DNA from 4 places in the Janibacter sp. LM genome. Region 1 is predicted to be linked to each of the others. Evidence: riboswitches for the same ligand, from Rfam matches in the RefSeq annotation. Region 1 holds a riboswitch; each other region holds the start of a gene.
The links. Region 1 has a riboswitch for S-adenosylmethionine ahead of ABC138_RS10930 (aminotransferase class V-fold PLP-dependent enzyme). Riboswitches for the same ligand answer to the same signal wherever they lie in the genome.
Positions count from the first base shown of each region.

Region 2: linked by a shared signal. The riboswitch ahead of ABC138_RS01475 (homoserine O-acetyltransferase) and the one ahead of ABC138_RS10930 (aminotransferase class V-fold PLP-dependent enzyme) in region 1 are both predicted to bind S-adenosylmethionine.
Region 3: linked by a shared signal. The riboswitch ahead of ABC138_RS01415 (bifunctional o-acetylhomoserine/o-acetylserine sulfhydrylase) and the one ahead of ABC138_RS10930 (aminotransferase class V-fold PLP-dependent enzyme) in region 1 are both predicted to bind S-adenosylmethionine.
Region 4: linked by a shared signal. The riboswitch ahead of ABC138_RS13595 (OsmC family protein) and the one ahead of ABC138_RS10930 (aminotransferase class V-fold PLP-dependent enzyme) in region 1 are both predicted to bind S-adenosylmethionine.

Region 1 is NZ_JBDIVG010000018.1:65,591-72,767, forward strand. Features, by position in the region: gene ABC138_RS10915 (ion channel) at 1-494, opposite strand, end outside; gene ABC138_RS10920 (DNA translocase FtsK) at 562-3,381, opposite strand; gene ABC138_RS10925 (A24 family peptidase) at 3,493-4,137, shown strand; SAM riboswitch class IV at 4,211-4,326, shown strand; gene ABC138_RS10930 (aminotransferase class V-fold PLP-dependent enzyme) at 4,369-5,586, shown strand; gene ABC138_RS10935 (ribonuclease J) at 5,734-7,177, opposite strand, start outside.
Region 2 is NZ_JBDIVG010000001.1:312,182-319,358, reverse strand. Features, by position in the region: gene ABC138_RS01485 (RNA polymerase sigma factor) at 1-629, opposite strand, end outside; gene ABC138_RS01480 (universal stress protein) at 824-1,222, opposite strand; gene ABC138_RS01475 (homoserine O-acetyltransferase) at 1,296-2,444, opposite strand; SAM riboswitch class IV at 2,460-2,570, opposite strand; gene ABC138_RS01470 (DUF4192 domain-containing protein) at 2,628-3,734, opposite strand; gene ABC138_RS01465 (DUF1232 domain-containing protein) at 3,825-4,247, opposite strand; gene ABC138_RS01460 (alanine/glycine:cation symporter family protein) at 4,342-5,880, opposite strand; gene ABC138_RS01455 (hypothetical protein) at 5,961-6,680, opposite strand; gene ABC138_RS01450 (DNA polymerase) at 6,757-7,177, shown strand, end outside.
Region 3 is NZ_JBDIVG010000001.1:300,322-307,498, forward strand. Features, by position in the region: gene ABC138_RS01400 (carboxyl transferase domain-containing protein) at 1-814, opposite strand, end outside; gene ABC138_RS01405 (hypothetical protein) at 857-1,225, shown strand; gene ABC138_RS01410 (hypothetical protein) at 1,212-1,613, shown strand; SAM riboswitch class IV at 1,647-1,760, shown strand; gene ABC138_RS01415 (bifunctional o-acetylhomoserine/o-acetylserine sulfhydrylase) at 1,777-3,096, shown strand; gene ABC138_RS01420 (hypothetical protein) at 3,163-3,468, shown strand; gene ABC138_RS01425 (hypothetical protein) at 3,468-4,715, shown strand; gene ABC138_RS01430 (hypothetical protein) at 5,096-5,425, shown strand; gene ABC138_RS01435 (sterol carrier protein domain-containing protein) at 5,440-5,772, shown strand; gene hrpA (ATP-dependent RNA helicase HrpA) at 5,795-7,177, shown strand, end outside.
Region 4 is NZ_JBDIVG010000026.1:430-7,606, reverse strand. Features, by position in the region: gene ABC138_RS13615 (permease) at 1-852, opposite strand, end outside; tRNA gene ABC138_RS13610 (tRNA-Sec) at 917-1,012, shown strand; gene selA (L-seryl-tRNA(Sec) selenium transferase) at 1,037-2,365, shown strand; gene ABC138_RS13600 (SelB C-terminal domain-containing protein) at 2,362-4,203, shown strand; gene ABC138_RS13595 (OsmC family protein) at 4,211-4,675, opposite strand; SAM riboswitch class IV at 4,706-4,820, opposite strand; gene ABC138_RS13590 (hypothetical protein) at 4,866-5,534, opposite strand; gene ppk2 (polyphosphate kinase 2) at 5,560-6,453, opposite strand; gene ybaK (Cys-tRNA(Pro) deacylase) at 6,518-7,024, shown strand; gene ABC138_RS13575 (DUF952 domain-containing protein) at 7,025-7,177, opposite strand, start outside.

The DNA.
Region 1 (7,177 bases):
AAGGAGCCGGGCGCCAGAGTCTGGATTGCGACGAAGAGGTAGGCGAAGCCGAAGAGCAGCACGGTGAAGGCCGCCCCGACGGCGAAGAGCTCGTCCTTGGTCACCCAGGTGTCGGCGAACATGTACGAGACGAGGCCGTAGGCGACATAGAAGTAGAAGACCGCCAGGAGCGCGTGCGCGGTGAAGCCGACGACGTGGTCGGCAGGTTCGAGGACGGACCAGACCTCGAGGACGAAGGCGGGAAAGCCGATCAGCAGCGCGAGCCACGTCAGGGCCGGGGTGGAGCGCACGACCCAGATGCCGAAGGTCACCGCGAACAGCGACAACGACGTGATGACCACGCGTCCCCAGGGTTCGGACTCGACCCACGGCAGCAGGATGATCGCGAACAGCTGGATCGCGACGAGGACAGCGGATGGCTGCTTGCGCACCACCGCGGCCCAGTACCGGGCACCCGTCGGTCGGCTGTCGAGCTCGTACCAGGCCTTCGTCATGCGGCAACCCTAGACTCGCCCGTCGCCGACGGCCCGCTGATCCTGCCCCCGCTCCTGCGCCGGCCGGTCAGTGACGGTCGGTGAGGGACCAGGCGTCCTCGTCGTCGTCCTCGGTCCACTCCTCGACGACCTCGGTACCGATGGGGTCCGTCGGGTAGCGGTTGTGCGGCGCAGCCGGTGATCCCTCGCGCACGTCGATGACCGCGGTGTCCCCGGCGGCGGCCTCGGCCTCGGTGACGACGACGGCCTCGTCCTCGTCGTCGTGGGGGTCGCCCTCGTCCCCGGTGGACGCCGGCGGCTCCTCGCCGCGCATCAGGGCGAGGGTGGTCGGCAGGTCCTCGGGCGTGATGAGCACGTCGCGGGCCTTGGAGCCCTCGGACGGCCCGACGACGCCGCGCGACTCGAGCAGGTCCATGAGGCGACCGGCCTTGGCGAAGCCGACGCGCAGCTTGCGCTGGAGCATGGAGGTCGAGCCGAACTGGCTCGTGACGACGAGCTCGGTCGCCTGGAGCAGCACGTCGAGGTCGTCGCCGATGTCCTCGTCGATCTGCTTCTTGGGCGTCTCGGGGGCGACGTCCTCGCGGTAGGTCGGCTTGAGCTGACCGGTCACGTGGCTGACGACGGCCTCGATCTCCGACTCGGTGACCCAGGCGCCCTGGACACGCATCGGCTTGGACTTGCCCATCGGCAGGAAGAGCGCGTCACCCTGCCCGAGCAGCTTCTCCGCGCCCGGCTGGTCGAGCACGACGCGCGAGTCGGCGAGCGACGAGGTGGCGAAGGCCATCCGTGAGGGGACGTTGGCCTTGATGAGGCCGGTGACGACGTCGACCGAGGGTCGCTGGGTCGCGAGCACGAGGTGGATGCCGGCCGCGCGCGCGAGCTGGGTGATGCGCACGATCGAGTCCTCGACGTCGCGCGGGGCGACCATCATCAGGTCGGCGAGCTCGTCGACGATGACCAGCAGGTAGGGGTAGGGCTGGATGACCCGCTCGCTGCCGGGGATCGGCTCGACCTTGCCGGCCCTGACGGCCTTGTTGTAGTCGTCGAGGTGCTTGTAGCCGAAGGTCGCGAGGTCGTCGTAGCGCATGTCCATCTCGCGCACGACCCACTGCAGGGCCTCCGCCGCCTTCTTGGCGTTGGTGATGATCGGCGTGATGAGGTGCGGGATGCCCTCGTAGGCCGTCAGCTCCACGCGCTTGGGGTCGACGAGCACCATCCGCACCTCGTCGGGCGTGGCCCGCATGAGGATCGAGGTGATCATCGAGTTGACGAAGGAGCTCTTGCCGGAGCCGGTGGCGCCGGCGACGAGGAGGTGCGGCATCTTCGCGAGGTTGGCGATGACGTAGCCGCCCTCCACGTCCTTGCCGACGCCCATGACCATCGGGTGCTCGTTGTTGCGGGCGACGTCGGACCGCAGCACGTCGCCGAGGCAGACCATCTCCTTGTCGGCATTGGGGATCTCGATGCCGATGGCGGACTTGCCCGGGATGGGGCTGAGGATGCGCACGTCGGCCGAGGCGACCGCGTACGCGATGTTCTTCGACAGCGCGGTGACCCGCTCGACCTTCACGCCCGGGCCGAGCTCGACGACGTACCGGGTAACGGTCGGGCCGCGGTGGAACCCGGTGACCTGCGCGTCGATGCCGAACTCGTCGAGGACGCTCGTCAGGGACTCGACGACCTTGTCGTTGGCCGCCGAGCGCTCCTTGTGGGGTGCGCCGGGCTTGAGGTGCTGGCTGTCCGGGAGCGTGTAGGTGACGTCGCCGGCCAGGGCCAGCTGCTCGACCCGCTGCGGCAGCTGGGTCGTGGGCGGCGGCTCCAGGGCCGGCTTGTCCGCACTCCTGATCGGCGCGACGACCGGGTTCTTGGTCGGCCGCTTCTCCCCCGGACGGGGACCGTCGGTGGCCGCGGCATCCGCGGCCGGCTCGTCGACCGCGTCGACGGGCGCGGCGGCGCCCTTGCGCTTGCGTCCCTTCCCCGCGGGCTGGACCACCGCGGCCTGGTCGAAGGCGGTGTCGCCGTCGCGCTCGCCCAGGTTCTCGTCGTCGTCGAAGGTGCGCCGACGCCGGGCCCGCGCGACCGCGGCCTGGGGAGCGTCCCCCTTCGCCGCGACGTCGGCGCTGGTGACGTGCGAGGGGACCTCCCCGGTGAAGGCGGCCCGGACGTAGGCCAAGCGCTGCGGCACCTCGTGCAGGGGGGTGCCGGTGAGCAGGAGGAGGCTGAAGAGGCCGAGGAGGACCAGCAGGATGATGGCCGGCCACTCCGTGACCGCCGTGGTCAGGGGGTCCGCGGCGAGGAAGCCGACGATGCCGCCCGCGTCCCTCATGGGCCCGGCGCCGTCCGGCGGCTGCGGGATGTCCTTGGAGACGTGCGTCAGGCCGGAGACGGCGAAGAGCAGCCCCGCCGTGCCGAAGCCCAGGCGAGCGTCGGCCGCGGACTCGCCGGCCGAGCGCAGCAGGCGGACCCCGAGGAGCAGCAGGACGATCGGCAGCGCGTAGGCCACCCGGCCGAAGGTGCCCGCGAAGACCGCGTGCACGACGTCACCGAAGGCGCCCGACAGGCCCCACCACTCGCGGACCGCGACGACCAGGGCCAGCGCGAGGGCCAGGAAGCCCCACCCGTCGCGCCGGTGCTCGGGCTCGATCTCGCCGGCACTCGTGCCGATCCGGCGCACGCCGGCGCCGGTGGCGTGGGCGACGCCCACCCACGTCCTGTGGACCGCGGCCAGCGGCAGCGGGAGACCCCCGCCGGACGCGGCCTTCTTGCGCGGGGCGGCGGTCTTCTTCCCCTTCGCAGCGGACGTGCGACCCGACGGACGGGTGCTGCCCTTGGGGCGCGACGAGGCGCCCTTGGTGCTGCGCGAGGAGGTCGACGGACGAGTGGCCATGTTCCGCAGGTTAGGCGAAAGCCCCGCCCGACACACGCGTCACACGCGCAACAACGGCAACCTGTGGAGATCGGGGAGCGGCCCCGCCACCCGCCGAGTAGCGTCGCCGCCGTGGACGCACGCACCCTCATCGTCGCCCTCCTGGCGCTCGTCGGCGGCGTGGTCGGGTACCTCTGGCTGCGCACCGGGACGTACCGGCGGGAGGACGAAGGGGGTCCCCTCCCCCGACACCTGTGGGTCCTGCCGGTCGCCCCCTCCGTCGGGTGGGCGATCGCCCGCGGGCTCTCCGACCTGCCGTGGCCGGTGCTCGCGGCACCGCTCTCGCTGGCCCTCGCCGGCCTCGTCCTCGCCGCGGTGGACGCCGACGTCCACCGCCTGCCCAACGCGATCACCCTGCCCCTGGTCCCCGTGCAGGCCGTGCTGCTCACCTTCGCCTCCGCCGCGACCGGCGAGTGGGAGGCGTTGCAGCGGGCCGGGCTCGCGGCCCTGCTCGTCGGGGGCGGGACGCTCGCGCTCGCTTTCCTCCTCTTCGGCCGCTCGATCGGGATGGGCGACGCCAAGCTCATGGTCTCGATCGCGCCGACGCTCGCCTGGCTCGGCTGGACGCACCTCGTCGTGGGGGTCTGGGTGGGCTTCGTCATCGGTGGACTCGCCGCTCTCGCACTGCTGCTCGCGCGCCGGGCCGACCGGGGGACGCACCTCGCCTTCGGTCCCTACCTCGTCGCCGGAGCGGTCATCGCCGTCGCCCTCGGCTGACGTCCCAGGTGGCGAGATGCGCCTCGCCTCCTCTCGACACGGACCCACCGGTGTCCGATATGGTCATCCGCAAGGTCACGAGTACCAGCGACAAGCCCCGGCTAGCTGGTCGGCAACCCTCCTCCGCGGTGGGGTGCTCCGGGTGACGACCTGGCCGGCGACGCCATTGTCGCCCGGCAAGCGCGGACTCGTGGTCGACACCCGGGTCCCTGACGGACCAGGAGCATCCCCATGACCGTGTCCCACGTGCAGCAGACCTCGACCGACCTCCCCCGCCTCGTCTCCGAGGGCCTGACCTACCGCGACCGCGACGGCTCGACCGTCGAGTACGCGCACCTCGACCACGGGGCGACGACCCCGGCCTTCGAGGCCGTCGCGCAGGAGGTCGCCACCGCCGCGGTGACCTACTCGTCCGTTCACCGCGGTGCCGGCTTCGCCTCCCGGGTGACCAGCTCGCGCTACGAGCAGGCTCGCGAGAGCGTCGCCGACTTCGTCGGGGCGCGTGAGGACGACCAGGTCGTCTTCACCCGCAACACGACCGACTCCTTCAACCTGCTGGCCCGGGCGCTGCCGGCGGGCACGAAGGTCTTCGTCTTCGCCTCCGAGCACCACGCGGCCCTCCTCCCGTGGGGCGACGCGCTGCGGCTGCCCGTGCCGCACAGCCGCGACGAGGCCGTCGAGCTCCTCGAGCAGGCCCTGCGCAACCACCCCGCAGAGCACCGCCTCGTCGTCGCCACGGGCGCGTCCAACGTCACGGGCGAGCACTGGCCGATCGAGCGCCTGGCCGCGGTCGCCCGCGAGCACGACGCCCGCTTCGCCCTCGACGCCGCCCAGGTCGCGCCGCACCGTCGGGTCGACATCGCTGCCCTCGGGATCGACTGGGTCGCCTTCTCCGGCCACAAGATCTACGCCCCGTTCGGCGCCGGGGTGCTCGTCGGCCGCAGCGACTGGCTCGACGCCGCCGACCCCTACCTCGCCGGTGGCGGCGCCACCGCCCGCGTCGGTCTCGACACGACAGAGTGGACCTGCGGTCCGGCCCGGCACGAGGCCGGCTCCCCCAACGTCCTCGGCGCGATTGCCCTGGCGAGGGCCTGCGAGATCATCGCCGAGCGCGAGCGGGCGATCATCGACCACGAGCAGGCCCTGCGCATCCGACTGCTGAGCGGTCTGGCCGGGATCGAGGGTGTGCGCGTCCACACGCTCTTCGGCGGTGGAGAGGGCGCCCCCGTCGCGGCGATCACGGTCGACGGCCACGACAGCAGCGAGGTCGCGCGCATCCTCGGCGACGACCACGGCATCGGTGTGCGCGACGGCAAGTTCTGCGCGCACCTGCTCGTCGACGACCTGCTCTCCGAGCACGAGCAGGACACCGCGGTGCGGATCAGCGCGGGCCTCGGCACCACCCCGGCGCACATCGACCGGCTCCTCGGCGCCCTTCGCGCCCTCTGACCCTCCTCGGGTGAGGTCGAAGGGGGGACCCGGCAGTCCCCCTTCGCTCAGCAAGAGAAACCTCGCCTTCGCAAGAGTCTGAAACTCTTGCGAAGGCGAGGTTTATCGGGTCACCCGAGAATCCTGGGACGCGCGGGGCACCGTCTCCTAGGCCGCCACGACCACCGGGATGATCATCGGGCGGCGACGGATCTTGCCGCCGACCCAGCCACCGACGGCGCGGCGCACGACCTGCTGCAGCTGGTGGGTGTCGGTCGTGCCCTTCCTGGTCGCCTCGTCGAGCGCGGCGATGATCTTGGGCTTGACCTGGGTGAAGATCTCGTCGTCCTCGGCGAAGCCGCGGGCGGTGATCTCGGGGCCGGCGATGACCTTGCCGGTCGAGGAGTCGACGACGACCATGACCGAGATGAACCCCTCGTCGCGCAGGATGCGGCGGTCCTTGAGCAGCTCCTCGGTGGTGCCGCCGACGCTCGAGCCGTCGACGTAGACGTACCCACAGGGCACGGCGCCGGCGATGCGGGCGCGGCCGTCGACGAGGTCGATGACGACACCGTCCTCGGCGAGCACGACGTGGTCGGGGTCGACCCCGGTCTGGATCGCCAGCTCGGCGTTGGCCACGAGGTGGCGCCACTCGCCGTGGACCGGCATGACATTGCGCGGCTTGACGATGTTGTAGCAGTAGAGCAGCTCACCGGCGCTCGCGTGACCGGACACGTGCACCTTGGCGTTGCCCTTGTGCACGACGTCGGCACCCAGGCGCATGAGGCCGTTGATGACGCGGTACACGGCGTTCTCGTTGCCGGGGATGAGGCTCGAGGCGAGCAGCACGGTGTCCCCGTCGCCCACGTCGATGCGGTGGTCGCGGTTGGCCATGCGCGACAGGGCCGCCATCGGCTCGCCCTGGCTGCCCGTGCAGATCAGGACGACCTCGTTGTCCGGGTAGTTGTCGAGCTTCTTGACGTCGACGAGCACGCGGTCGGGCACGTGCAGGTACCCCAGGTCCGCAGCGATGCCCATGTTGCGCACCATCGAGCGACCGACCATGGCGACCTTGCGGCCGTTGCGCTCGGCGGCGTCGAGCACCTGCTGGACGCGGTGCACGTGGCTGGAGAAGCAGGCGACGATGATCCGGCGCTGCGCCTTGTGGAAGACGGTGTCGATCGCGGGACCGATCTCGCGCTCGGGCGTGGTGAAGCCCGGCACCTCGGCGTTGGTCGAGTCGGTCATGAAGAGGTCGACGCCCTCCTCACCGACGCGGGCGAAGGCCCGCAGGTCCGTGAGGCGACGGTCCAGCGGCAGCTGGTCCATCTTGAAGTCACCGGTGTGCAGGACCGTGCCGCCCCCGGTGCGCACGAAGACCGCGAGCGCGTCGGGGATCGAGTGGTTGACGGCGATGAACTCGCAGTCGAAGACGCCGAAGGACTCGCGCCCGCCCTCCTTGACCCCGAGGGTCCAGGGCTTGATCCGGTGCTCCTTGAGCTTGGCCTCGACGAGGGCCAGCGTGAGCGTCGAGCCGACGAGCGGGATGTCGGGCTTGTGCTTGAGCAGGTAGGGCACAGCGCCGATGTGGTCCTCGTGGCCGTGCGTGAGG
Region 2 (7,177 bases), on a different contig from region 1:
GCGGTGGCACCGGCCGTCACGACCTGCTGCGCGGGAGCGTCGTCCTCGTCGTCGTTGCTGATCGTGAAACCGGACTTCTCGTCCTGCTCGGTCTCGGGCTTGGCCTTCGCCTGCGCCGGGTCCTCGCCGATGACCTCGTCCTCGTCGGGATCCGGCTCCTCGGCCGTGGTCGTCGTCGGGTTGGCGGCCTTGTTGGCGGCGGTCTTCTTCGCAGCGGTCTTCTTGGCGGCGGCCTTCTTCACCGGGGCCGCCGCGGCGGCCGCAGCCGCCTTGGGGGCGGCGGTCTTGGTGGTCGCCTTCTTCGCCGCGGTCTTCTTCACGGGCGCCGCGGTCTTCTTCACTGGCGTAGCGGCCTTCTTGGTCACCGCCTGCTTCGCGGGGGCCTTCTTCGCCGTCGTCTTCTTGGCGGACGTGGACTGTGGCACCTGAACCTCGATTCCTTGGTCGTCGAGCGCCCGCAGGACGACCCGCCCCCGGCTGGGGCTGATCTGCGCGTCGCCGAAGGCGGCCTGCAGCTCGTCACTGGTGATGGATCCGGTCGTGTGGCCCTTGCGGACCAGCTCCTGGAGCGATGGGTGCGAGAACTCCTTGGGGAGGGAGCCCTGCGCCCCGTCGGACCGTGGGGACACAGCAGTCACCAACAACCTTTCGTCACGGAAGAATCCGCCGGGACCTCCAAGGGGTGGCGTTCGTCCCTCGGGCTCCGACTCGCCCGGTCGCTGCGCGCTGGGCTCGTCACCATTATAAAACGCGGTGCGCCGAAATGCCGCAGCGGGCGCCCCGAAGGACGCCCGCTGGGTCGGTTGGTGCCGTGCGTGGCGGCTCAGCGCGCCTTGACGGCGAGCACGTCGCACGGCGCGTCGAGCAGCACCCGCTGGGCGTTGGAGCCGAGGATCAGCTTGCCGACCGGCGTGCGCTTGCGCAGGCCGATGATGATCAGGCTGGCGTCGGTCTCCTCGGCGACGACGATGAGGTCCTCGGCCGGCTCCTTGCCACGGACGAGCCCGCGGACCTCACCCTCGACGCCGGCCTCCTCGAGACGGGTCCGGACCTGTTTGAGGTCCTGCTCGTTCTTGCGTGCGATGTCGCCGCTCATCCCCACGCCCCCCCGGTCGGAGTGGATGACGACGAGCGGCTCCTTGCGCAGGTGGCACTCCTCGAAGGCCCGCTCGAGAGCGGCCTCGCCCTCCTTGGTGGACACATACCCCACGACGATCGTCATCGATGCTCCTCAACAGATACTCGGTTCCTGAATGACCTGTGCCAGACGCTACACCGGCGGCGCGTGACGTGTCTCACTCACACGCGGCCGTGTCCCCGGCGAGCACGCGGCGGAGCAGCCCGGCGACCTGGTCGACCTCGGTGAGGAACCCGTCGTGGCCCACCCGGGAGGAGATCGTCGTCAGCTGCGCCCGTGGGTGCAGTCGCGCGAGCTCCTCCGAGAGGCGGGGCGGGTAGAGACGGTCGGAGTCCACCGGCGCGAGGACCAGGCGACCGGCGAAGGGGGCGAGCGCCGCCTCGACCCCGCCGCGCCCGCGACCCAGGTCGTGCGAGTTCATCGCCTCGGAGAGCACCGCGTACGAGTTGGCGTCGAAGCGACGCGCGAGCTTGCCGCCGTGGTGGTCGAGGTAGCTCTCCACGGCATAGCGCGGACGACCGCACTCCCCCGCCGGCTCGTCCTGCTCCCGGCGACCGAAGCGCTCGTGCAGCTCGATCTCGCTGCGGTAGGTCACGTGGGCGATGCGGCGGGCGATGCCGAGACCGACCTCAGGACCCTGCGGGTGGTCGTAGTAGTCGCCGTCGGCGAACCAGGGGTCGTTGCGGATCGCGAGGATCTGGGCCTGGCTCCAGCCGATCTGCTCCGCAGTCGCGTAGCCGCTCGTGGCCAGAGCGATGGCGGTACCGACCCGGTCGGGGTGACCAGCCGCCCACTCGAGGGTGCGCATGCCGCCCATGGAGCCGCCGATGACCGTGTGCCAGCGCCCGATGCCCAGCGCGTCGGCGAGCGCCGCCTCTGCCGCGACCTGGTCGCGGATCGTCAGCCGGGGGAAGCGCCCACCCCACGGCCGACCGTCCGCTGCGAGCGTCCCGGGACCGGTGCTGCCCTGGCAGCCGCCGAGGACGTTGATCGCGACGACGAAGTACTCGTCGCTGTCCAGGGGGGCGCCGGACCCGATCAGGCCCGGCCACCACCCGTCGGTCGGGTGTCCCGGACCGGCCTGGCCCACGACGTGGCTGTCGCCGGTGAGGGCGTGCTCGACGAGGACCGCGTTGTCCCGGGCCGGGTCGAGCTCGCCCCAGGTCTCGTAGGCGAGCACCACGTCAGGCAGGCGTTCGCCGGACTCGAGCGTGAGGTCCCCGATGCGCAGGAAGTGCCGGTCCCCCGGCTCGTCGCCGTCGCGCCACAGCGCGGTGTTGCTGGGGGGTGTGGTGGTGACGCTCATCGACGGTGCTCCCGGGGTCTCGCCTTGCCGCACCACTGCGATGCGGCCCGGTCATCACCCGGGGCACCCCGTCGCGAGGAGGGTTGCCGGCCAGCAAGCCGGGGCTTGACGCTGGCACTCATGACCTGGCGACAACTCTAACCACAGCGGCCCCACGGGATCGAGTCCGGTCCGTTGTCCGGACTAGGCCGCGGGGTGGCGCCCGGCGCGCGCGTCGGGCCCGAGGTCCCAGGGCCGCAGCCCGGCGGACAGCAGGTCGAGCATGAGACCGGCGAGCCGGTAGCCGGGCTCGATCTGCAGCGCGCGCTCGAGGCAGCTGCCGGCGATCGTGCCGTCCCCCATCCACCACGCGATGTGCGCCGTGCAGGTGAGCAGCGGGGGCGTGAGCTCCTCGGGCACGAGCCGCCCGAGCTCGGCGACGCGGGCGCGGACCGCGAGGACGTCCTCCTGGTGGCGACCGACGTCGACGGCAGCATCGGGCACGGACCCGGCGTCCGGGTCCACGAGGGCCCACGGGCAGCGCGCCAGCGCCGTGCGGGCGTGCTCGACGAGGGGGTCGCCGAAGGTGGCGAAGGGCACGGCTCCGGGGCAGAGCCCGCCGAGGAGCGCGTCACGCCAGTCGACGTCCTGCAGCGACGCGGAGAGGACGAGGAGCTCTGCGTCGCTGAGCTCGGCGACCGGGGTCGCGTCGGCGGAGGGGTCGAGCAGCCGCGCCCAGGTCCGGGCCACCTGCTGGTGCGCGAACTCCTCCTCGAGCGGGTTCACGGCGAGCGCGACCCGACGGGCCCTGGCCTCGTCGCGCTCCGGCAGCACGGCGTCGACCAGGTGCGCACGGCTCGGCAGCGGGCAGACCCCTGCCTCGACGAAGGTGGCGACGGCGGGCACGTCCTCGGGTCGGGGCAGCGGGATGCCGAGGCGACGCCTGGCCCGGGGCCCGCCTGCGGGGTAGCAGCGCCCGTCGCGGACCACGAAGTGCTCCTGCACCCGCAGCCCGGCCTCGCCGGCGGCGGCGGTCATCGCCGCGCGGAGGTGGCGGGACTCCCCTTCGTCCTCCTCGAAGGCCATGAGCAGGACTGCGGTGGCCCCCTCCCGCACCGCGATGGCGATGGCGTGCTCCGCGACGGCCCGGCAGGCCGCGGGCTCGGGCACGAGGTCGTGCCGCTGCAGCAGGCCGAGCCGGCGGCCGCGCATCACGGTCAGGCAGAGGGAGGGGCCCGGGTGGTACCCGAGCTGGTACGGGAGGATGACGGCGAGCTCGGCGGCGTCGCGAGGTCTGGCGATGTGGTCCATGCCGACGAATCTGGCGCTTGCAGAGGGCGCCGGCAGCGACCGGGCGGATCCTGTGGAAACCCGGACGTCAGGCAGGTGGTCTGCGGACGGTCAGTCGCGCACGACGTGCGAGCGGACCGTCGGGCCGGGCTCCCACTGCTGCTGCGGCGGGGTCCACTGCTGGCGCCCGGACGCGCCTGCGGCCACCGCCTGCTCCCAGGCGATGAAGTCCTCGGTCTCCCGCACCAGGGTCGTGGCGACCCAGCCGATGACCATGACGTCGTCGAGCAGGCCGAGGGCGAGGAGGAGGCCCTCCGGGACCACGTCGATCGGCGAGACGACGTAGCCGACACCGGCGAGCAGGAGCATCAGGCGGCTGGACGACAGACCGGTGTACTGCCCCGCGCGGACCGCGCGGATCATCCGGGGGACGGCGCGCAGGCGGGTCCAGAGGCTGGGCCCGCCTGGTCGCGCCGCGCTGCGGACGGCGGAGGCGAGGTGGGTGGCGTTGCGGACGCGGCTGGTCGTGGCCATGTCGGTCTCCTGACGCTCAGGCGTGCCCGGTCCGGGCGCGCTCCGCTGGATCCAACGTAGCGCGCCCGGTCCGGATTCCCTCAGGAGCTCGGCGTCACTCCCGTGCGCCGACCGACTCCCGGGGAGCGCCCTGGGTGAGCTGGCCGTCGGCACGCAGCTCCCAGAACTGCGCACCCTCGATCCCGAGCTCACGCGGGTCGAACTGCGGGTCGATGCCCCGGGCCTTCTGCGCGCGGTAGTCCTTGAGGGCCTTCAGGGCCGGGACCTGGAGCAGCAGGATGCCCAGGATGTTGAGCCAGGCCATCGTGCCGACACCGATGTCGCCGAGGCCCCACGCGGAGCCGGCCGTCGTCGTCGCCCCGTAGGCGGCAGAGACGAGGATCAACCCCTGCAGCGCCCGGATCATCCCGCGGCGCACGGTGGCGCTGCGGATCTTGCGGGTGAGGTAGGCGAGGTTGACCTCGGCCATGTAGTAGTACGCGACCATCGTCGTGAAGGCGAAGAAGACGAGCGCCAGGGCCACGAAGCTCGAGCCGATACCGGGCGCGAAGCTGTCCAGGCCCGCCTGCACGAAGCCCGGGCCGGGCTCGACGTCGGTCCCGATCGCTCCCTCGTAGAGCGTCGGTCCGGGGTAGCTCTCGCCCCTGAAGACCGAGTACATGTCGGTCGAGATGATGATGAAGGCCGTCGCGGTGCACACGAAGAGGGTGTCGATGTAGACGGCGAAGGCCTGGACGAAGCCCTGCTTCGCCGGGTGCGAGACCTCGGCGGCGGCGGCGTGGTGCGGGCCGGTGCCCTGGCCCGCCTCGTTGGAGTAGATGCCGCGCTGGACGCCCCACTTGACCGCCTGGCCGATGATCGCGCCGTAGACCGCGTGGCCGCCGAAGGCACCCGAGAAGATCTCGCTGAAGACGTGACCGATCTGGTCGGCGTTGACGAAGAAGACGACGAGGGCGAAGAGGATGTAGAGGATCGCCATCGGCGGCACGACGAAGGCGGCGAAGGTCGCGATGCGCTTGACGCCGCCGATGACGATGAAGGCCAGCGCGATGACGATGCCGATGGCCGTCACCCACGTCGGGACGCCCCACGCTGCATCGAGCGCCGAGGACATGCCGTTGGCCTGCACGCCGGGCAGGAAGAAGCTCATGGCGAAGACGGTGACGACGGCGAAGGTGACCGCGTAGACGAGCGAGAGCGTGCGCCACCGGTGGGCGTAGGCCTTCTCGAAGTAGTACGCCGGACCACCCCGGTACTCACCGGTGTCGGGGTCCTTCTCCTTGTAGATCTGGCCGAGGGTGCACTCGATGAAGGAGGTCGCCGCACCGAGGAAGGCGACCGTCCACATCCAGAAGACGGCACCCGGGCCGCCGAAGGCGATGGCGGTGGCGACGCCACCGATGTTGCCCATGCCGACGCGGTTGGCGAGGGACATCATCAGCGACTGGAAGGACGAGGTCCCGTCAACCGAGTCCTCTCCCTCCCGCAGCTGCTTGACCATGTCCGGGATCCCGAGGACCTGGACGAGGCGGGTGCGGATGGTGAAGTACAGGCCGGCCACGAGGCAGAGCCCGACGAGCGGGATCGACCAGATGAAGCCGTTGGCGCCGTCCACGAGTTCGGCGAAGGACATGGGGGCAACTCTCCGTTGAGCGGGTCAGGGGCCCGGCGGACGATACCGCCGGGCCCCCTGCGCGCGCACCTCGAGGTCGGTCAGCCGCGCGGCGGGAACTCCGTGCGCACGTGCTGGGCCAGCTGACGCATCAGCCACACGTCCATGCCGGCGCCGACGCCACCGCCGACGAGGGGGACCATCTTGCCGAAGCGCGAGAAGACGCCCTTGCCGGCCCGCGAGAGGATGCGGAAGCCGACGGCCTTGTTGACGACCATGAGCGCCGGTCCGGGCAGTCGCTGCGCGGCCAGGCCGGCGAGGCGCCCGGTCGGCGCGACCATGCCGGCCTTGGCGAGCAGGTCCTGCGCGTCGGCACCGACCAGGCTGAGCAGGACGGCCGAGCGGATCTCGGGCTGGGTCAGGTCGTAGCCGCGCACCCTGGCCACGGCCGCGGACATGCGGGTGGCGAGGACGTAGAAGCCGAAGATGTTGGCCGGCAGGGCGACCCACATCGTCGCGAACCCGCCGAGGTTGGTGAGGAAGCCGCTGGCGGCAGCCAGCTTGAGCGTGTCGCCGACGATCTCGTCGACGGCCTTGTCGGCGTCACCGCCGTGCTCGGCCAGGGCCCGGTCGGCGACCGTGGCGGCGGAGTCGAAGGGCCCGCGTCCGTCGATGCCGGTGTCGAGCAGGTTCTCGACGAGCTTGAGGGTCGAGCCGCCCAGCGCGTCCTGGCTCGCGGGGTCGTGCGCCTGCTCGATCGCGGTGCGGGTGTCCTTGACCTTGGTGCGGCCGAGGCCCAGGCGGTCGGAGATGAATCCCATGTGACGTCCTCTCTGCGGGTGCAGCGGTGGTCTGTCCTGGGCCGATCCTGTCATGCCGCGGGTAGCCTCACGCCTCGTGGGAGCGGAGCAGCCGGGAGCGCTCGTCGTCGGGGTCGACGGCGTGGGCGCCGTGCTGCCCCCGGACGGCCCGGCGGTGCTCGCGAGGGACCTCCCTTCGCTCGTGGCGGCGCTCTCCCCCGGCACGCGCTGGGTCACGTGGTCGGCCAGGTCGGTCGCCCCGCTCGTCGCCGCCGGTGCCGAGCTGGACCGCACGTGGGACCTCGCCGAGGTCCACCGCCTCGCGCACGGCGGGTGGGCTGCCGGGCCCGAGCGGGTGTGGGCCGCGGCGCACGGGTTGGACCCGCAGGCGGCACCGAGCGCGCCGACGGGAGACCTCTTCGACCTCCTCGCCGACGAGGTGCCTGCGGAGCAGCTCGTCCTCGACGACGGGTACCTGCGCGCCGACGCGGTCACGGGCGCCTGGCTCACGACGCCGG
Region 3 (7,177 bases), on a different contig from region 1:
CCCTTCGCGTCGTCTCGATGGCGGTCCACAGCCGCGCGATCTCCTCCTCGCTCGGCTCCGGCCGGGAGACGAAGGGGGCGATCCGCCGGACCGGCGCGCCGTCCTCCGCCGCGGGTGAGCGGGCGTGGCCCCCGGTCGTGGCGGAGAGCAGCGTCAGCGCGCGGGCGGCGATGTCGGCGAGCCCGGCGGTCGGCACGACCGCGTCGACGATGCCCTTGTCGACGAGGTTCTCGGCGACCTGCACGCCGGAGGGGAAGGGGACGCCGTTCAGCGTCTCGTAGACGACCGGGCCGAGGAAGCCGATGAGCGCGCCCGGCTCGGCGATGGTCATGTGGCCGAGCGAGCCCCACGACGCGAAGACCCCGCCGGTCGTCGGGTGCCGCAGGTAGACGAGGTAGGGCAGGCCGGCGGCCTTGTGCGCGACGACGGCCGCCGAGATGTCGACCATCGTCATGAAGGCGGGCGTGCCCTCCTGCATCCGGGTGCCGCCGCTCGCCGTCGCCGCGACGAGGGGGAGGCGCTCGGTCGTCGCCCGGCGCACCGCCGCGACGAGGCGCCCGGCGGCCGCGCGCCCGATCGAGCCGCCGAGGAACCGGAACTCGCCGACGACGAGCGCGACCTCGTGCCCGCGGATGCTCGCCCGGCCGGTGACCACCGACTCGTCGGTGCCGGACCGAGCGGCTGCCGCCTCCAGGGTCGCGAGGTAGCCGTCGCTCAGGCCGGAGCGGTCGATCGGCTCGTCCCAGGAGACGAAGCTGCCGGCATCGACGACGGCGGCGAGCAGGTCGTGGGCTCCGGGGCGTGGCGCGCTCATGCCGTGATCGTGCCAGCAGCGGGGCCGCGTACGCTTGCCGCCGTGCTTGTGCCGCTGACCACTCTCGTGCTCGTCGCGGTCGGCGTGCTCGGCGTCCTGGCCCTGGCCTACCTGATCATCGACCGGCTCGTCGACGACCTCATGCTGCTCACGACCGCCGTCGTCGAGCTGCTCCTGCTCGCTCTCGTCGTCGGGTCCGCGATCGCGATGGGGCAGGTCGAGGGGGAGGGGGAGGGGGCGACGATGCTCGCCTACGCCCTCACCCTGCCGATACTGCCCCCGATCGTCGTCTTCATCGCCCTGAAGGAGAAGACCCGGTGGGCCATGGGGGTCGTCCTCGCCGGTGCCTTCACCGTCGGTGTCATGACCTACCGCATCCTGCAGATCTGGCAGACCCATGGCTCCGCCTGAGCTGCGCACGGGCACCGGGCCGGGTCGGGTCGTCGTCGCCGTCTACGCCGTGCTCGCGCTCGCCGCGACCGGCCGCTCGGTCCTGCAGGTCACCCAGTACCTCGACCGGGCGCCGCTGGCGTACGCGCTCTCGGCGCTCGCGGCCGTGGTCTACGTCGTCGCGACCGTGGCCCTGGCGAAGGGGGGAACCACCGGCGCGCGGGTCGCGACCGGGGCGATCCTCGTCGAGGCCGTCGGCGTGCTCACCGTGGGCACGCTGTCGTACGTCCTGCCGGACCTCTTCCCGGACAAGACCGTCTGGTCGCACTTCGGGTCCGGGTACGGGTTCCTGCCGCTCGTCCTCCCCTTCGTCGGCCTGTGGTGGGTCCACCGCGTGAGACGGGCCTGACCAGATGCTGGTCACCCTCCTAGTCTCCGGGTAGGTCTTGAGTGCCAGCGCCAGGCCCCGGCTCGCTGGCCGGCAACCCTCCATCCGCGGTGGGGTGCCCCGGGAGACGACCTGGTCCGTGGCGACCGCCACGGTCAAGCGCGCACGATCAGGAGCAAAACTCATGAGCGACCCGTCCACGTGGAACTTCGAGACGAAGCAGATCCACGCCGGCCAGGCGCCCGACCCGACCACGGGTTCGCGGGCACTGCCGATCCACCTGACGACCTCCTACCAGTTCAAGGACACCGAGCACGCGGCGAACCTGTTCGCGCTCAAGGAGCTCGGCAACATCTACACGCGGATCATGAACCCCACGCAGGACGCGGTGGAGCAGAAGATCGCGGCCCTCGAGGGCGGCGTGGGCGCGCTCCTCACCGCCTCCGGCATGTCCGCGACGCACCTGGCCCTGGTCAACCTCGCCGAGGCCGGTGACCACATCGTCGCCAGCACCGCCCTCTACGGCGGCACGATCAACCTGCTGAAGTTCACCCTGCCGAAGTTCGGCATCGAGGTGAGCTTCGTCGATGACCCGAGCGACCTCGAGCAGTGGCGCGCGGCGGTCAAGCCCAACACCAAGGCCTTCTTCGGCGAGACCATCGGCAACCCCAAGGACATCGTCCTGGACATCGCCGGCATCTCCGAGGTCGCGCACGCGGCCGGCGTGCCGCTCGTCGTGGACAACACGATCGCGACGCCCTACGTGCTCCGTCCGATCGAGCACGGTGCGGACGTCGTCGTGCACTCCGCGACGAAGTACCTCGGCGGCCACGGCACCGCGATCGCCGGCGTGATCGTCGACGCCGGCCGGTTCGACTACGCGGCGGACCCGGAGAAGTTCCCCAACTACAACCAGCCCGACCCGAGCTACCACGGGCTGCGCTTCGGCCCGGACCTCGGCGTGGACGGTGCCATGGGTGCCAACCTCTCCTTCATCCTCAAGGCCCGGGTGCAGCTGCTGCGCGACATCGGCCCGGCGATCTCCCCCTTCAACGCCTTCCTCATCGGGCAGGGCATCGAGACGCTCAGCCTGCGCATGGAGCGGCACCTGGCCAACACGGCCAAGGTCGCCGAGTTCCTCGGTCAGCACGCGCAGGTCGACAAGGTCACGTGGGCCTCGCTGCCGAGCAGCCCCAGCCACGAGCTCGCGCAGCGGTACACGCCCCAGGGTGCCGGCGCCGTCATCTCCTTCGAGATCTCCGGCGGCCTCGAGGCGGGCAAGAAGTTCGTCGAGGGCCTGAGCCTGCACAGCCACCTGGCCAACATCGGTGACGTGCGCTCGCTCGTCATCCACCCCGCGTCGACGACCCACTCGCAGGGCCCCGACGAGGACCGGCTCGCCGCTGGCGTCACCCCCGGCCTCGTGCGCCTCGCAGTGGGCCTCGAGGCGATCGAGGACATCGTCGCCGACCTCGAGCAGGGCTTCGCCGCCGCGAAGGCCTGACGACCACCCCGAGGGGCCTGTGGAGAACTCCACGGGCCCCTCGGCGTTCTTCCCTAGCGTGGGTGCATGGGCGGACAGGAACGCATCTCCATCGACAGCGAGGGCATCGAGGGCCTCGGTCGCCAGCTCAAGGCCATCGCCGACTTCCTCGAGGAGAAGGCGGCCAAGGCCAACAACGAGGCCGTCGAGACCTTCGGGTTCCCGAGCTGGTACGGCACCGACGCGTACGAGGCGGCGATCGGGGACTTCGAGCGGGAGCGGATCAGGGTGGGCAAGCAGCTGCGCGAGCTGGCGCGGCTGGCCCGGGACGCGGGGTCCTGGTACGTGCTCACCGAGGACCTCGTCGACCGGCGCAACCAAGGGATCCTCTGATGGCGCTCCACGACCCCGGGACCATCGAGGAGGGCGACCCCAGCACGATCCGGGCCGAGGCGGACGAGCTGCGGACGGTCGCCGCCAACATCCACACCGTGGCCGAGATGCTGCGCATGGTCTCGACGAAGGGGGTGTGGGAATCGTGCTCGGGGACGATCTTCGAGGACGAGGTGGGCAGCACCCCGGATGACCTCTTCGCGATCGCCAACCGCCTCGCGGACACCGAGCGGATCATCCGTCCCTACGCGGACCGGCTCGAGGAGAGCCAGGCCACCCTCGAGCGACTCCGTGGACGGTACGAGGAGAACGTCCGCATCTCGGAGGAGCGCAAGGCGAAGCTCGCGACGCTGACCCCGCAGGACCCCGAGTACGCCATCGTCGATCGGGAGTACCGGGCCGCCGCCAACTCGCGGGAGATGAACAAGAGGGGCTTCGAGCGCGAGGCGGAGGAGGCGAGCGCCGACGAGCGGACCATGGCGACGAGCCTGGCCGCGGTGGGGTCCGAGCTCTCCGACGAGAAGGGGTACAACGGTTTCGAGATGGCGAGCCGCACGGGCCGGAGCCGCCTGTTCAACAACGACGTCGTCGACCTCACGCCCTGGGGCAAGCCTGCGGCCGTCGTCACGGCAGCCGACCCGCTGGGCAGGCTGGGGCGCCGCGCCGTGTACGGGGAGGGCAGCTACCGGGACGTCGGCCTGACGACGGTGCTCACGGCGGCCGACATCCTCGTGCCCGGCAGTCGGCGCATCGAGGCCAGGGACGCGACCCGGGCCAGCCGCCGGGCCGACGAGCTCAAGGGCATCAGGGCCGCCGACAGGTCGACCAACCCCATCGCCCATCGACGGCTCGCGACCAACACGAGGATCTGGGCGCAGCACCAGGTCGCCACGGGCAAGGTCCGGGCGAAGCACAAGGTGACGGACACCCTCGCCGACAAGACCGGCATCCGGCTCGTGGACGACATGGTCACCGACTGGTCGGCCGTGGCCGGCGCCGGGCGCGTGCGAAGGAGCGGGTATGCGCTCAAGTACTCGGTCAAGGTCACCAACAAGACCACGGCGCAGGTGAGCTCGGTCCAGTCGGCCGCGGACAAGGTCGGCGCCGCGACCGAGTCCGACGAGGCCCGGCGCGAGCGCCGGGCGCGGGAGGAGGCCGAGGAGCGACGGCAGGAGACCGAGCGCCGGCGGCGAGAGTCCCGCGTGGAGGGCATCACGTCGCGACCGATCACCTCACCGGTGCCGTAGCCGAGAAAAGTGCGTTGCACCCCCTTCGCCGGGGTGCGAGCGTGGCGGCATGGCCTCCGACATCCACGTCACCCGGATCGACCCCGACGACGACGCAGCCGCTGCGCTCGTCCTCGACGGGCCGGCTTCGTCGCCACCCGCGACGGGGAGGTCGTCGGCATCGCCGGGTCCTGGGACGTCGAGCTCTCGGTCCCGGCGAAGGGGGGCGCCTCCCTTCGTCCTGCCGAGGGCCTGACGCAGGAGACGATCTACGGCCGCTTCGGGTACGGCGTCGCGAGCTCGGCGCTGCGCTCGCGCTTCGCGGCCGGCACGACCTTCACCGCGCCCGCTGCCGTGCGCGCGCAGGCGGACGCGACGGCGAGCAGGCGCCGGGGCAGGTCGTGCGCAGCCTCGAGGACTGCGAGCGGATCCTGCGCGACGTCCCGGAGAGCCGCGGCGACCGGGAGCCGGCCCGGCTGCTGTGGGCGACCCGCGAGGGCCGCGACGTCGGGTGCGCGTACTTCCACCGCAGCCCCACGTGGTCCGACGGGCAGCCGCGGGGCGAGGTCGGGGTCTTCTTCCTCATCTCCGTCGACCCCGGTGCGCGGCTGGCGCTCGCCGAGCGGCTGACGACGATCGACCTCATGGGCAGCACGGAGTACTGGGTCACCCCGACGACGCCCTGGCGCTGTGGCTGCCCTCGCACCGCTCCATCGGTGGCGGTGGTCTGAGCGACAGCCTGTGGTTGCGCCTCGTCGACCTGCCGACCGCGGTCGCCGAGCGTGGTCACGCCGCGGACCTCGACGTCGTCGTGCTGGTGCACGACGACGTCCTCGAGGACACGGCCGGCACCTGGCGCTGGACCGCCCGCGACGGCGTCGGCGCACTCACCCGGACCGACGAGCCGGCCGAGGTCACCCTGGGCATCGGCGACCTCGGGGCCGTCTGGCTCGGCGGCCAGACGCTCGGCGCACGACACGCGGCCGGCTACGTCACGCAGCAGCGTCCCGGCGCGGTGGCCGAGCTCGACGCCGCGCTGCGCACACCGGTCGGGCCGACCACGACGATCGACTTCTGAGGGCGCGGATATCCTGAACCCCATGCCCACCACCCTTCGCGACGCCGTCCCCGCGGAGGAGCTGCACTACAACGAGGACCTGCCGGTCGTCGCCCGCAAGGACGACATCGCCGAGGCGATGCGCGAGCACCAGGTCGTCATCGTCGCGGGGGAGACCGGCTCCGGCAAGACGACCCAGCTGCCCAAGATCGCCCTGGAGATCGGGCGCGGCACGACCGGGCAGATCGGGCACACCCAGCCCCGGCGGATCGCCGCGCGCTCCGTCGCCGAGCGGATCGCCGAGGAGATGCAGGTCGAGCTCGGCGGGCTCGTCGGCTACCAGGTGCGCTTCGCCGACCACAGCAGCGACCAGACCGCGGTCAAGGTCATGACCGACGGCATCCTGCTCAACGAGATGCAGCGCGACCGGGACCTGCGCCGCTACGACACGATCATCATCGACGAGGCCCACGAGCGTTCGCTCAACATCGACTTCATCCTCGGCTACCTCAAGCAGCTGCTGCCCCGGCGTCCCGACCTCAAGGTCATCATCACCTCCGCGACGATCGACCCGGAGCGCTTCGCCCAGCACTTCGGTGACGCCGCGGGCGAGCCCGCCCCGATCATCGAGGTCTCCGGCCGCACCTACCCCGTCGAGGTCCGCTACCGCCCGCTGGGCGACGACGAGGCAGACGACGGGGACGGGGACCAGGTCACCGGCATCTGCCGCGCGGTCGAGGAGCTGTGGACCGAGTCGACGAGCACGGCGCCCGATGTCCGGGACGTCCTGGTCTTCCTCTCCGGTGAGCGCGAGATCCGCGACGCGCAGGACGCGCTGACGTCGATGGACCTCCCGGACACCGAGGTCATCCCGCTCTACGCGCGCCTGTCCGCGGCCGAGCAGCACCGCGTCTTCGCACCGCACCGCGGCCGCCGGGTCGTGCTGTCCACCAACGTCGCCGAGACCTCGCTGACCGTCCCCGGCATCCGCTACGTCATCGACACCGGCACCGCGCGCATCTCCCGCTACAGCCAGCGGACCAAGGTGCAGCGCCTGCCCATCGAGCGCGTCTCGCAGGCCTCGGCCAACCAGCGCGCCGGCCGCTGCGGTCGCGTCGCCGAGGGCGTGTGCATCCGCCTGTACTCGGAGGAGGACTTCGAGTCGCGGCCCGAGTTCACCGACCCCGAGATCCTGCGGACCAACCTCGCCAGCGTCATCCTCGAGATGACCTCGCTCGGCCTCGGCGACGTCGCGCGCTTCCCCTTCATCGAGCCGCCGGACTCCCGCCAGATCACCGACGGCGTCCGGCTGCTGCAGGAGCTGCAGGCCTTCGACACGGAGACCGCGGCCGCGCGCGAGGCCCAGCAGGCGAAGGGGGGACGACGCGGCGGTGGTCGTCGCCTCACCCCCGAGGGCAGGACCCTC
Region 4 (7,177 bases), on a different contig from region 1:
CGGGATGACGAGGAGGACCACGACGGCAGCGACGGCCACCAGGGCGAACCCCCCGCCGGTCACCCACGCCGCCTCGAAGCTGAAGACGTGCGCGGCCGCGCCCACGAGCGCGACGACGACGAGGTACTCCGGCACGAGGGTGAGCGTGAACCGCACGAGCGAGCGGACGAACCGCCCCAGCGAGGGCCCGTCCTCGTCCACGGTCTCCGGTGCGATGTCCGCGACGGCGGGGTCCACCCTTCGTCCCTGGGCGAGGCGGGCGGCGAGCGCCGCCGCCCCCAGGACCAGCCCGACCCCGACGACGAGCCGGGTCGCGGCCCACTCCCACGGCCCGACGAGCGCGAGGAAGACGAGGACGGCCGGGTTGAGGACCGGGTTGCCGAGCCAGTAGGCGACGACCGACGGGAGCGGCACCCCGCTGCGGCGCAGCGAGACCGCCACCGGCGAGGCGCAGCAGGTGCACATCATGCTCGGCAGCGAGGCAGCGCCCGCGATGGCCGCGCCGGAGGTGGAGCCGCGGCCGGCGAGGACCCGGCGCAGGTGCTCCCGGGGCAGGAGCGCGTCGATGGCCGCGGCGACGAGCAGGCCGACGAGCAGTGCCTTCCAGACGGCCAGGCTGTACGCGAGCGTGAAGTCCCAGGCTCCCTGCCACCACGTCGGCGCGTCACGCGCGACGTCGACGAGCGCACCCCCGTCCCACGCCCGGCTGCCGACGAGGCCGTCGATCTTCAGCGCGTAGGGCCACCACTTGGCCCAGACGAGACCGACGACGAAGACCAGGGCGGTGATCGCGACCCCGAGGACCCAGCGGTCGAGGTGTCGCGGCCGGCCGGGAGACGGTGCGGTGCTCACGTCGTCACCGTAGGAGAAGGACGCTCCGGTGTCTCGGGGGACGACCTGTCCTAGGGTGGGCGGCGGAGGCGTCTGGGTTCCTGGTGGTCCCCCCGGTCTTCAACACCGGTGAGGCCGAGCATCTCGGTCTGGCGGGTTCGATTCCCGTCCGCCTCCGCCACACGTCCGACCCGAAGGGAGCACGGTGACCGACCCCCGGCGGGCCATCCCGCGCACCGACACGCTGCTGGCCTCGGCGCCCTTCGTCGCCGCGGCGGAGCGACTCGGGCGGGATGTCGTCCGGGTCGCGATCACCGCCGCCCAGCAGCAGGCGCGCGACGGAAGCATCGGCCCCGACGAGGTCCCCGCCACCGCACTCGCCGGGCTCCCGACCCGGGCCAGCTCGCTCACCGCGGTCCTCAACGCGACCGGCGTCGTGGTGCACACCAACATCGGCCGGGCCCCCTTGTCCCCCAGCGCGATCGAGGCCGTCGTCGACGCCGCCGGCTACGTCGACGTCGAGATGGACCTGGCCACGGGAGCGAGGAGCCGACGCGGCGCCGGGGCACTCGCCACCCTGCTCGACGCCGTCCCCGACGCGACCGGCGCGCTGGTCGTCAACAACGGCGCGGCCGCGCTCGTGCTCGCCACGACCGCGCTCGCCGCCGGGCGCGAGGTCGTCGTCTCGCGCGGGGAGATGGTCGAGATCGGCGACGGGTTCCGCCTGCCCGACCTCATCGCCTCGACCGGCGCTCGGCTGCGCGAGGTCGGCACGACGAACCGGACGCACCTGAGGGACTACGCCGACGCGATCGGTCCGGGCACCGGGTGCGTGCTCAAGGTGCACCCGAGCAACTTCCGCGTCGACGGGTTCACGGCCGAGGTGGGCCTCGGTGAGCTCCGCGGGCTGCGTCGGCCCGACGGCTCCCCCGTGCCGGTCGTCGCCGACATCGGGTCCGGCCTGCTGCGGCCCGACCCGCTGCTGCCCGACGAGCCGGATGCCACGACGTGGCTGCGCGCGGGCGCCACGATCGTCACCGCCAGCGGCGACAAGCTCCTCGGCGGCCCGCAGGCGGGTCTCGTCCTCGGCGACGCGGACGTCGTCGAGCGGTTGCGCCGCCACCCGCTCCAGCGCGCCCTGCGCGTCGACAAGCTGACCCTCGCCGCGCTCGAGGCGACCCTGCGCGGATCGGTTCCACCGGTCACCGCCGCGCTGCACGTCACCGCCGACGAGCTGCGGCCGCGGGTCGAAGCCCTCGCCGCCGCCCTCGGCCGTGGGGTCGTGGCGGTCGAGGGCCGCGTCGGCGGCGGCGGGGCGCCCGGCGTGCCCCTGCCCGGCTGGGCCGTCGAGATCCCCGCGGACGCCGTCGAGCGCCTGCGCGTCGGCGAGCCGGTCGTGCTCGCCCGGGTCGAAGGGGGGCGCGGCCTGGTCGACCTGCGCTGCGTCCCGGCCGATCGGGACGGTGACGTCGAAGCGGCACTGCGGGCGGCGCTCGGCGACGACGGGCCCGACCCGGGGACGCCCACCCCATGAGGCGCGTGCTCGCCACCGCCGGGCACGTCGACCACGGCAAGTCGACGCTCGTGCGCGCGCTCACCGGGCGTGACCCCGACCGGCTGCGCGAGGAGCGCGAGCGCGGGCTGACCATCCAGCTCGGTTACGCCTGGACGACCCTGCCGAGCGGGGCCGAGGTCGCCTTCGTCGACGTGCCGGGGCACCAGCGGTTCCTCGGGACGATGCTGTCGGGGCTGGGGCCGGCGCCGGCGGTGGTCTTCGTCGTCGCCGCTGACCAGGGCTGGCAGGCGCAGAGCAGCGAGCACCTCGCCGCCGTGCAGGCGCTCGCCATCACCGACGGCCTGCTCGTCATCACCCGGTGCGACCTGGCCGACGACGAGCAGCGAGCCGACGTGCTCACCGAGTCGCGGCGACACCTGGCCGAGGCCGGGCTCGACCTCCCTGCCGTCGAGGTCTCGGCGGTCCGGGGCGACGGGATGGACTCCCTTCGCGCGGCGCTCGACGAGCTCGCTGCCCGGCTGCCGGAGCCGGACGCCCGGGCGCCGGTGCGGCTCTGGTCCGACCGCAGCTTCTCCGTCTCCGGCGCGGGGACGGTCGTCACGGGCACCCTCGGCGCGGGCACGGTCCACGTCGGCGACCGGCTGGTGCTGCTCGACCGCGGGTCCGCACGCGAGGTGACGGTGCGTGGCCTGCACAGCCAGGACGAGGCGCACGAAGCCGTCGGCCCGGTCTCCCGGGTCGCAGTCAACCTGCGCCGCGTGGACGAGGTCGGCCGCTCCGTCGCGCTGCTGACGCCCGACGCCTTCGCGCTCGCGTCGGTCGTCGACGTGTCCGCCACCGAGCTGCATTCCCCTAGGGCAATGCAGACGAACGGTCACGGGAGCGCGCATTCCCCTAGGGCAATGCAGATGGTCGAGCAGGGGACGCTGCACGTCGGGTCGGTCGACGTCGAGGTGCACGTGCGCCCGCTCGGGCCGGACCACGCCCGCCTCTCGGCCGCGACCGTCCTCCCGTGGCGCGTGGGCGACCGGGCGATCCTGCGCGACGCGGGGAGTCGTCGCCTGTGGGCCGTCCGAGTCGTGGACGTCGACCCCCTGCCGCTCACCCGCCGCGGTGCCCCAGGGCGAAGGGGGCAGGCCCTCGCCTCTGCAGGCGCGGACCCCGCCGACCTCGCCACCGCTCGGCTGCGCTCGCGCGCAGCCGAGCGGGCGGACGTGCTCGACCGGCTGGGTCTCCCCGCGCCAGCGGGTGCCGTGCGGCACGGTGACTGGTGGGTCGACGCGGGGGCCGTGAGCACGTGGCGCGACCGGCTCGGCGGGGCCGTCCGCCGGCACCACGCCGCCGACCCGCTCAGCGCCGGGCTGCCCGTCGCCGAGGCGGCCAGGTCGCTCGGCCTGCCCGAGCACCTCCCTGCGGTGCTCGGACAGGCCCTGGTACCGGGACTGGCCACCGACGCCGGCCTCGCCGTCGCCGACGGCCGCGTCCACGACCCGAAGGCTGGAGGCCTCGGAGCCGCGGAGGCCGGGATCGCGGCTCTCGAGGCACGGCTGGGGGCCACCCCCTTCGTGGCGGCGGAGCGGGGTGAGCTCGCCGAGCTCGGTCTCGGGACCGCGGAGCTCGCGGCCGCCGAGCGCCTCGGACGGGTCATGCGTCTGCCCGACGACGTCGTGCTGCTCCCCGACGCGCCGGCGCGGGCGATGCGGGTGCTCGCCGGGCTGGAGCAACCCTTCACCCTCAGCCTCGCGCGACAGGCGCTCGGGACCACCCGGCGCGTCGCCGTGCCCCTGCTCGAGCACCTCGACGCCCGCGGGTGGACCCGGCGGGTGGACGGGAGTCTGCGGCAGGTCGTGCGCTAGGCCGCGCTCAGGCAGCGACCTCGAGGCTCGTCGTCACCGGCACGCCGTGCGTGAGGTTGTCGAGGACGGGGCAGTGCTCGGCGACGGCCTGCTCGAGGCGGCGGTACTCCCCTTCGCTCTCCGGGCCGCTGACCGTGATGGCCAGCTCGATGCCCTGGAAGCCCGGACGCACCGACTCGTCCGTGCCGAGGAACCCGGCGAGGTCCAGGTCGCCGCGCAGGTCGACGTCGATCGTGTCGACCCGGAGGCCGAGCTTGTCGGCCCAGACCTGGTAGCTGATGACGGTGCACGAGGCGAGGGCGGCCAGCAGGTGCTCGACCGGGTTGGCGCCCTTGTCGGTGCCGCCGAGGGCCGGCGGCTCGTCGATCGTGTAGCTGAACTGGCGGCTCGTGATGGCGACCTCGGTCCCCGTGACGAGCGCGCCCCGGGTCGTGACCTCGAGCAGCGTGGTGGGTGCGGTGGTGGCAGTCATGGACGGCTCCGTGGATCAGGGGCTCTCGTGAACCCGCGCTTGGCGCGGCCGGTCGGCCGACGCCCAGGTCGTCACCCGGGGCACCCCACCGAGGGTGGAGGGTTGCCGCCCAGCAAGCCGGGGCTTCGCGCTGGGACTCATGACCTGGCCATAAGATGACACACAGCAATCCATAACGTCCAGTTATGTATCAGGAAGTGGGACCGCGCCTGAGGTCGACCGTGAAGAGCGGCAGGAAGAGCTGGGCCAGCGGCCCGATGGCGAGCGCGTAGAGGAAGGTGCCGACGCCGACCGTGCCGCCGAGCAGCCACCCGACGACGACCACCGTGACCTCGATCCCCGTGCGCACCAACCGGATCGAGTGGCCGGTGAGGCGCGCGATCCCCGTCATCAGGCCGTCGCGCGGACCGGGCCCGAACTGCGAGCCGATGTACATGCCGGTCGCGATGCCGTTGAGCACCACGCCCCCGACGAGGAGCACGATGCGCCAGCCGAGGTCGCCCGGCTCGTCGAGGTGCGCGAGGACGAGGTCGGCGGAGGGGCCGATGAGCAGAGCGTTGCCGATCGTGCCGACGCCGGGCTTCTGCCGCAACGGGATCCACCCGAGCAGCACGAGCAGCGAGACGCCGACGACGATCGTGCCGAAGCTCAGCGGGACGTGGCGCGAGACGCCGACGTGGAGCACGTCCCAGGGGATCTGGCCGAGCGTCGCGCGCAGCACCATCGCCATCGACGCGCCGTAGAGGAAGAGGCCCGCGAGGAGCAACGGCAGCCGGACCCCGAGGCGCCCGGCACGCAGCTGCTCGAGGGGGCCGATGTCGGCGAGCTGTCGCCCGCGGGGTGGCGCGTCGTCGGTCACCGGGTCAGCGTAGGGCTCGACGAGATCAGTCGCCCACGGTCTGCTTGCCGCGGGCGACGACCTTGCGGTCGGGCGCGTAGACGATCTGGGTGTCCTTGTCCTCGTAGTCGAACTGGTTGAGGAAGAAGCGCATGGCGTTGATCCGGCCGCGCTTCTTGTCGTTGGACCTGATGACCGTCCAGGGCGCGTGCTTGGTGTCGGTCCGCTCGAACATCGCCTCCTTGGCGGCGGTGTACGCCTCCCACTTGTCGAGGCTCTCGAGGTCCATCGGGGAGAGCTTCCACCGGCGCACCGGGTCGATCTGGCGGATGGCGAAGCGGGTGCGCTGCTCCTGCTGGGTCACGGAGAACCACAGCTTGGTGACGTGGACCCCGGCGTCGATGAGCATCCGCTCGATCTTCGGCGCCTGGTCCATGAAGCCCTCGTACTGCTCGTCGCTGCAGAAGCCCATGACCCGCTCGACGCCGGCGCGGTTGTACCAGGAGCGGTCGAAGAGGACGATCTCGCCGCTCGTCGGCAGGTGCCGCAGGTAGCGCTGGAAGTACCACTCGCCCTCCTCCCGCTCGCTCGGCCTGGTGAGCGCGACGACCCTGGCGCCCCGGGGGTTGAGGTGCTCCGTGAAGCGCTTGATCGTGCCGCCCTTGCCGGCGGCGTCACGGCCCTCGAAGAGGACGACGAACTTGCGGCCGGTGTCCTGCGCCCAGTACTGGAACTTCAGCAGCTCGATCTGGAGCAGGTACTTCTCGACGTCGTAGTCGTTGCGGGTCATGAGCTCGTCGTACGGGTAGTTCTCCCGCCACGTCTCGACGGCCAGGCCGTCGGGTCGGATGAGCATCGGGTCGTCACCCTGGTCGTCGCGGACGGTGTAGCCCTCGTCGATGAGCCGGTCGATGTACTCGCGGAGGTTCTGCTTCTGCATGGGACGTGGGTACCACGTGGACCTGTCGCGCGGGTGTCGGAGCGGGTGGCGGAGACTGGAGTCCATGGCCAGGAGGACGAAGGGGGGCGGCGCCACCCCCGCGACGCGGGCGCTGGCGGCGGCCGGGGTGGCGTACACGGAGCACCCCTACGAGCACGACCCGGCGGCGCCCTCGTACGGCGTGGAGGCCGCCGAGGTGCTCGGGGTCCCACCCGAGCGGGTCCTGAAGACCCTGCTCGCCCAGACCGACCTGCCCCGCGACCACGGACTCGTCGTGGGCATCGTCCCCGTCGCCGGGCAGCTGGATCTCAAGGCCCTGGCCGCGGCGGTCGGCGCGAAGCGGGCGAGCATGGCCGACCCGGCGCTCGCCGAGCGGACCACCGGCTACGTCGTGGGCGGGATCAGCCCGGTCGGTCAGAAGCGCGCCCTCGTCACGGTCCTCGACGCCTCTGCGCTCGGGCACGACACGGTCCTCATCAGCGGCGGGCGACGAGGGCTCGACCTGGAGCTGGCCCCCGCGGCCCTCGTGGAGGTGACGGGCGCGGTCGTCGCGGCGATCGGGCGGGCCTGATCACGGCCGGAGGCGGTCCACCTGGCTGACGCAGCCCACCGGCAGGTCGCCGCCGTAGACGTGCGGGAAGAGCTCGGTGTCGCTGCCGACCGGCGTGCCGGGGACGGCCGGCTCGAGCCGGACGGTGAGGCCCCGGGCGGCGAGGGACTGCGC